DNA from 2 places in the Streptomyces sp. NPDC041129 genome. Region 1 is predicted to be linked to the other one. Evidence: riboswitches for the same ligand, from Rfam matches in the RefSeq annotation. Region 1 holds a riboswitch; the other holds the start of a gene.
What was found. A riboswitch is a leader RNA that binds a small molecule or an ion and turns the genes downstream of it on or off. The one in region 1 is predicted to bind glycine.
Positions count from the first base shown of each region.

Region 2: it holds a riboswitch for glycine, as region 1 does, so the genes downstream of both, gcvP (aminomethyl-transferring glycine dehydrogenase) here and gcvT (glycine cleavage system aminomethyltransferase GcvT) in region 1, are expected to answer to the same signal.

Region 1 is NZ_JBVIYV010000009.1:52,681-56,181, reverse strand. It holds gene ACZ6B1_RS25965 (enhanced serine sensitivity protein SseB) at 1-747, opposite strand, end outside; gene ACZ6B1_RS25960 (AAA family ATPase) at 813-1,490, opposite strand; glycine riboswitch at 1,670-1,767, shown strand; glycine riboswitch at 1,768-1,881, shown strand; gene gcvT (glycine cleavage system aminomethyltransferase GcvT) at 1,925-3,052, shown strand; gene gcvH (glycine cleavage system protein GcvH) at 3,169-3,501, shown strand, end outside.
Region 2 is NZ_JBVIYV010000003.1:9,314-12,814, forward strand. It holds partial or broken gene ACZ6B1_RS12765 (DNA polymerase IV) at 1-1,333, shown strand, start outside; gene ACZ6B1_RS12770 (PRC-barrel domain-containing protein) at 1,255-1,626, opposite strand; glycine riboswitch at 1,746-1,840, shown strand; gene gcvP (aminomethyl-transferring glycine dehydrogenase) at 2,015-3,501, shown strand, end outside.

The sequences.
Region 1 (3,501 bases):
GGCCACCGGGTCGTCCGTGACGTCCAGGAGGACGAGGTTGACCTGCCATTTGACCGGGGCTTTACCCAGAGCCCGGCCGAGGGCCTCCAGGGGAAGGGCCCGCAGGTCGCCCTCCCACTGGGAGAGTTCCACACCCACGAACATCACCGGGTCGGCCGTCTCGACGGAGGCGAGACAGCGGCGGGCCGTGACCACCACTCCGGTGCCGGCGAACTCGGCGGAGGCGGCGGAGAGGAAGTCGACCGGGTCGTCCTGCCAGTCCGGTTCGAAGAGACGGACCCGGCCACCGGTGGCGGGGCCGTCCAGCGGGGTGTGGCCGGTCCGGCAGAGTTCGGCCACCGCCCCGGGCGGCAACGGCAGGCCGACCACCCCGTCGGGGTTCACGAGGATGCCGGCCTGCGGGGGCAGGCCGCGGGCGAACTCCACCGCCGGGGCGACGGTGTACGACATGTGGGAGCCGGCGGCCAGCCGGAGCTGCTCCTCGGAGCTGAAGACCGGGACGTACACCTGGCCCTCGATCTCCGTCGTGGGCAGGTCCAGGGGACCGCTGTGCGGGCCGCCGCCGTTGGGCAGCGGGATCCACAGCAGGCTGCGGCCCAGCACCTCGGCGATCCGGCCGCCCGCGCCGGGTACGCCGAGGGAGGCCGAGAGCACCTCCTCCAGTTCGTTGCCGGGCCAACCGCCGTGCGGGTGGGGGTGCGTCTGTGCCGGATAGTCCGCGGGAAGGTCCGCCGCCGAGAAGTCCATCTGCCTGCCGCCTGCTGGGAACCACTGCTGTGGTCCGAAAGGCTAGCGGGTGCCCGGGACGGCGCTCAGCCGGATCGGCCCGCGAAGCCGATGCGGCGCAGCACGTCCGCGGCGTCCCGGTCCAGCAGCACCGCCGAGCCGCAGCCCGCGGGCAGTTCTCCCCGCTCCACCGCGCGCAGCAGACGGGCCGCCGTACGGCGGTGGCGGCGGAAGGCGTATCGGGAGACCCCGCGGCCGCGCTCGCGCTGGCCCGCGCGGGCGGTCTCCGCGGTGACGTCGAGCAGGAGCAGGTGCAGGGTGCCGCCGCGGCGCCGGGCCGCGCGGACCAGCCAGCCGCGCACCCAGGCCTGGGTGCCGCAGTCGTGCACGACGACCCCCTCGCCGGTGCCGAGGGCGCGGCGCAGTCCGGCGTAGTGGGCGAGCCGGACCAGGGGGCGGTAGAGCGCGTAGGGGAGGAAGCGCGGCATCCGGGCGTCCCAGCGGTCGCGGGCGTCCTGGGAGTCGACGCGGTGACCGGGGACCGCGCGGTGCATCAGGGTGGACTTGCCGCTGCCGGGCAGCCCGGTGATCACCACCAGGTCGCGGGGGCCGAAGAGCAGGTCGTGCGGGCTGCGCCCGGCGCGCTCGCGCAGGTCGCGGACGACCGGGGCGGGACGTCCGGCGCAGCGCTCGCGGGCCGGGGCGGAGGGCTGCTTCGGCACCGCGAGACCGGTGGTGGCGGCGTAGGCCGTGGTCCTGTTCACCGTCATCGTCCTCCCCTTGTGGGCTCGGAACACCCTTTGCCCATTGAATGTAAAGAGAAGGTAATGCGCTGGTCCAGCGGTTGGGTGCGCGTACTGCCACAGCTCGGTTACAGATGCGGGCCCTGACGGGCCGGGGCGCGGCGTGCAATGATGTGCCCGCCAACTGCATACCGGCCGCTTGAATCCGCGCGGGAGAGTTCCCAGCCAGCTCAGCTGGGACGCCGAAGGAGCAAGTCCCTCCCTTGAATCTCTCAGGCCCCGTTACCGCGCGGGCGAGGCACATCTGAAAAGCGGGCCGCTGCGACAGTGGCTCCACCCAAGGTGCAAGCCGTGACCACTCCTCGCGAGGATCATGGCGAACCTCTCAGGTTCCGATGACAGATGGGGAGGAACGATCCTCGCCTGTCATGCCTGCCCTGGGAGACGACCGACCGATGAGCAGTACCGAACCCACTGGACCGCGCCGTACCGCGCTCGACGCCCTGCACCGCTCGCTCGGCGCGACGATGACCGACTTCGCCGGCTGGGACATGCCGCTGCGCTACGCGTCCGAGCGCGACGAGCACCTCGCGGTGCGGACGAAGGCCGGTCTCTTCGACCTCTCGCACATGGGCGAGATCACCGTGACCGGGCCGCAGGCGGCCGACCTGCTGAACTACGCCCTGGTGGGCAACATCGCGTCCGTCGGTGTCGGCCGCGCCCGCTACACCATGATCTGCCAGGCCGACGGCGGCATCCTGGACGACCTGATCGTCTACCGGCTGGCCGAACACGAGTACATGGTCGTCGCCAACGCCTCCAACGCCCAGGTGGTGCTGGACGCGCTGACCGAGCGTGCCGCGGGCTTCGACGCCGAGGTGCGCGACGACCGGGACGCCTACGCGCTGATCGCGGTCCAGGGCCCCGAGTCCCCCGGCATCCTGAAGTCGCTGACCGACGCCGACCTGGACGGCCTGAAGTACTACGCGGGCCTGCCCGGCACCGTCGCCGGCGTCCCCGCGCTGATCGCGCGCACGGGCTACACCGGCGAGGACGGCTTCGAGCTGTTCGTGAAGCCGGAGCACGCGGTGGAGCTGTGGCAGGCGCTGACCAAGGCGGGCGAGGGCGCCGGTCTGGTGCCGTGCGGCCTGTCGTGCCGGGACACCCTGCGCCTCGAGGCGGGCATGCCGCTGTACGGGCACGAGCTGACCACCTCCCTGACCCCCTTCGACGCCGGGCTCGGCCGGGTGGTGAAGTTCGAGAAGGAGGGCGACTTCGTGGGCCGCGAGGCGCTGGCCGGGGCCGCCGCCCGGGCCGAGCAGAACCCGCCGCGCGTGCTCGTCGGCCTGGTCGCCGAGGGCCGCCGGGTGCCGCGAGCCGGGTACCCCGTCGTCGCGGGCGGCACGGTGATCGGCGAGGTCACCTCCGGCGCCCCCTCCCCCACCCTGGGCAAGCCGATCGCGATGGCGTACGTCGACGCGGCGCACTCGGCGCCGGGCGCCGAGGGTGTCGGCGTGGACATCCGGGGCAGCCACGAGCCGTACGAGGTCGTGGCGCTCCCCTTCTACAAGCGCCAGAAGTAGACACTGGGCGCGGTCCGTCCACTGGACGTGACCCTGCGCACATCCCCGCTGCTCAGCAGCAGGTCCAGCAGTCCCCCATTCATCAGCACTCCCGCGCGTACAGGAGAATTCAGGCCATGAGCAACCCCCAGCAGCTGCGCTACAGCAAGGAGCACGAGTGGCTGTCGGCCGCCGAGGACGGCGTCTCGACGGTCGGCATCACCGAGTTCGCGGCCAATGCGCTCGGCGATGTGGTCTACGCCCAGCTCCCCGAGGTCGGTTCCACGGTGTCCGCGGGTGAGACCTGCGGCGAGCTGGAGTCGACCAAGTCGGTCTCGGACCTGTACTCCCCGGTCACCGGTGAGATCACCGAGGTCAACGAGGACGTCGTCAACGACCCGTCGCTGGTGAACTCGGCCCCCTTCGAGGGCGGCTGGCTGTTCAAGGTGCGCGTCACCGAGGAGCCGGGC
Region 2 (3,501 bases), on a different contig from region 1:
TCTACCGGTCCGTGAGCGAGCAGGTGATGGCGCTGCTGCGGGAGCTGTCGCCGCTGGTGGAGCCGCTGAGCCTGGACGAGGCGTTCGTCGACCTCGAGGCCCGGCAGGCGGCCTGGGACGCGGACTCCGCGCGCCGGGTGGCAACGAAGCTGCGCACCGACATACGGGCGGTCACCGGGCTCACGGGGTCGGTGGGACTCGCCGCCTCCAAGATGCTCGCGAAGATCGCCTCGGAGGAGGCCAAACCCGACGGACTGGTCCTCGTCGAACCCGGCACCGAGCGGGCGCTGCTCGGGCCGATGCCGGTGCGGACCCTGCCCGGGGTGGGGCCGGCGACCGGGGACCATCTGCGGCGGGCCGGGATCACCACGGTCGAGGAGCTGGCCGAGGCGGGCGAGGACGAGCTCGTACGGCTGCTCGGCAAGGCGCACGGGCACGCGCTGTACGCGATGGCGCTGGCCCGCGACGACCGGCCCGTGGTCGCCGAGCGGGAGGCCAAGTCGGTGTCGGTCGAGGACACCTACGACGTGGACATCCACGACCGGCTGCGGGTCGGTCTCGAGGTGCGGCGGCTCGCCGACCGGTGCGTGGGCCGGCTGCGCGGGGCCGGGCTGTCGGGGCGGACGATCGTACTGAAGGTCCGCCGGTACGACTTCTCGACACTGACCCGGTCCGAGACGCTCAGAGGGCCCACGGACGACCCCTCGGTGATCCGGGAGGCGGCCGAGCGGCTGCTGGACTCCGTGGACACCACGGGCGGGGTGCGGCTGCTCGGTGTGGGCGTCACCGGGCTCGCCGACTACACCCAGGAGGACCTGTTCGCCCAGGCGGCGCAGCCCTCGCCGGCGGCACAGGCGCCGGAGGAGGCCGTGGCCGAGACCGTGCCGGAGCGGCCGGAGCCCGTCGAGCGGCGGTGGCGTGCCGGGCAGGACGTGCGGCACTCCGAGCTGGGCCACGGCTGGGTGCAGGGCAGTGGTCTGGGCCGGGTGACCGTGCGCTTCGAGACGCCTCAGTCGGAGCCGGGGCGGGTGCGGACGTTCGGCGTCGAGGATCCCGCGCTGGTGCCGGCGGATCCGCTCCCGCTGGTGCTGGGCACGGATCCGCAGCCACGGATGTCGGACGCGGATCCGCCGCCGCGCCTGTCGGGTGCTCTCGACGCCGATCTGTAGGGCGGCTGCGGCCCGTGAGGTGCGGGCTCCGCCGTGGTCACCGGCGTGGCCCCCCGCCCCCGGTGGGGCCGCCGGCGGCGTGGGCTCAGGGTTCCTCGGTGCCCGCCAGCTTGCCGAAGTCGTGGTCCGCGAGCGGGGAGGGCGCCGCCACGTCCAGGCCGTAGTGGTGGTAGAGCTGGAGTTCCTGTTCGGGGGAGAGGTGGCGGCCCACGCCGAAGTCGGGTGCGTCCTTGATGAGCGCACGGTCGAAGGGAACCCGCAGGGCGCCCTCGACGATCTCGCTGGGTTCCAGGGGGACGAAGGCGTCCCGGGAGAACAGACCGGTGCGTATGGCCGCCCACTCCGGTACGCCGGTGGCGTCGTCGAGGTACACCTCGTCGATGGTGCCGATCTTGGTGCCGGTGCGGTCGAACGCCTTGCGGCCGATCAGGTTGCGCGGATCGATGTCGGTCTGCACGGTCCCTCTCCCTCCACTTGGTCGCAACTCATCCGTAAGCACTACGAAAGAGCACAATCAGGGAGGCGGCCACTCGAAGGCCCGGGCGTTGACCTCGCTGGTACGCTGACAGCGGCTGCTGACCCCGTGCGGGAGAGTCCTCCGATCACCTCGGAGGCGCCGAAGGAGCAAATCCTCCCCGGAATCTCTCAGGCTCACGTACCGCACGGACGAGGTCACTCTGGAAAGCAGGGCGGATGTCGACGGCGTCCGCCCTCACCGACGGTGAAAGCCGGCGCCCCCGGGCCGCCGGTGAAGCTCTCAGGTCGAGATGACAGAGGGGGAGGCCGTCGGGGTATCCGTACCGGGGTGCCCCTCGAAGGTCGCGTCAGACCAGGAGGCCTCCGCAATGACCGCCCATCGCACCCCGCTCTCCGAGCTCGAAGCGGGCATCCCCTTCGAACAGCGCCACATCGGGCCCGACCACGAGGCGCGGGCCAAGATGCTCGCGCACGTCGGCTACGGCTCGCTCGACGAGCTGACCGCCGCCGCCGTCCCGGATGTGATCAAGAACGCCGACGCCCTGGACCTGCCGGGCGCCCGCACCGAGGCCGAGGTGCTCGCCGAGCTGCGTTCGCTCGCCGACCGCAACCAGGTCCTCGGCTCCATGATCGGCCTCGGCTACTACGGCACCTTCACCCCGCCGGTCGTCCTGCGCAACGTCATGGAGAACCCGGCCTGGTACACGGCCTACACGCCGTACCAGCCGGAGATCTCCCAGGGCCGGCTCGAGGCCCTGCTGAACTTCCAGACGATGGTCGCCGAGCTCACCGGGCTGCCGACGTCCGGCGCCTCCCTGCTCGACGAGGGCACGGCCGCCGCCGAGGCCATGGCGCTGTCCCGGCGCATGGGCCGGAACAAGAAGGGCCTGTTCCTGATCGACGCGGACGCCCTGCCGCAGACCGTCGCCGTCATCGAGACGCGAGCCGAGCCGACCGGCGTCGAGGTCGTCGTCGCAGACCTCTCCGAGGGCATCCCGGCGGAGATCGCCGAGCGCGAGATCAACGGCGTGCTGGTCCAGTACCCGGGCGCCTCCGGTGCCGTCCGCGACATCAAGCCGCTCATCGACCAGGCGCACGAGCTGGGCGCCCTCGTCACCGTCGCGGCCGACCTGCTCGCGCTCACCCTGCTGACCTCGCCGGGCGAGCTGGGCGCGGACATCGCCGTCGGCACCACCCAGCGCTTCGGCGTGCCGATGGGCTTCGGCGGGCCGCACGCGGGCTACATGGCGGTGCACGAGAAGTTCGCGCGCAGCCTGCCCGGCCGTCTCGTCGGCGTGTCCGTCGACGCCGACGGGCACAAGGCCTACCGCCTGGCGCTGCAGACCCGCGAGCAGCACATCCGCCGCGAGAAGGCCACCAGCAACATCTGCACCGCCCAGGTGCTGCTCGCCGTGATGGCCGGCATGTACGCCGTCTACCACGGCCCCGAGGGACTGCGGACCATCGCCCGCCGCACCCACCGCTACGCCACGATCCTCGCCGAGGGCCTGAAGGCGGGCGGCGTCGAGATCGTGCACGGTGCCTACTTCGACACCCTCACCGCGCGCGTGCCCGGCAGGGCCGCCGAGGTCACGGCCGCCGCCCGGGCGGGCGGCGTCAACCTGCGTCTCGTCGACGCCGACCTGGTCTCCCTGGCCTGCGACGAGACCACCAACCGGGCTCAGCTGGAGACCGTCTTCGCCGCCTTCGGCGTCGACGGCGACATCGAGGCGCTGGACGCGGCGGCCGGCGAGGCCCTCCCCGAGGCCCTGCTGCGCACCGACGACTACCTCACCCACCCGGTCTTCCACGAGCACCGCTCCGAGACCGCGATGCTGCGCTACCTGCGCCGGCT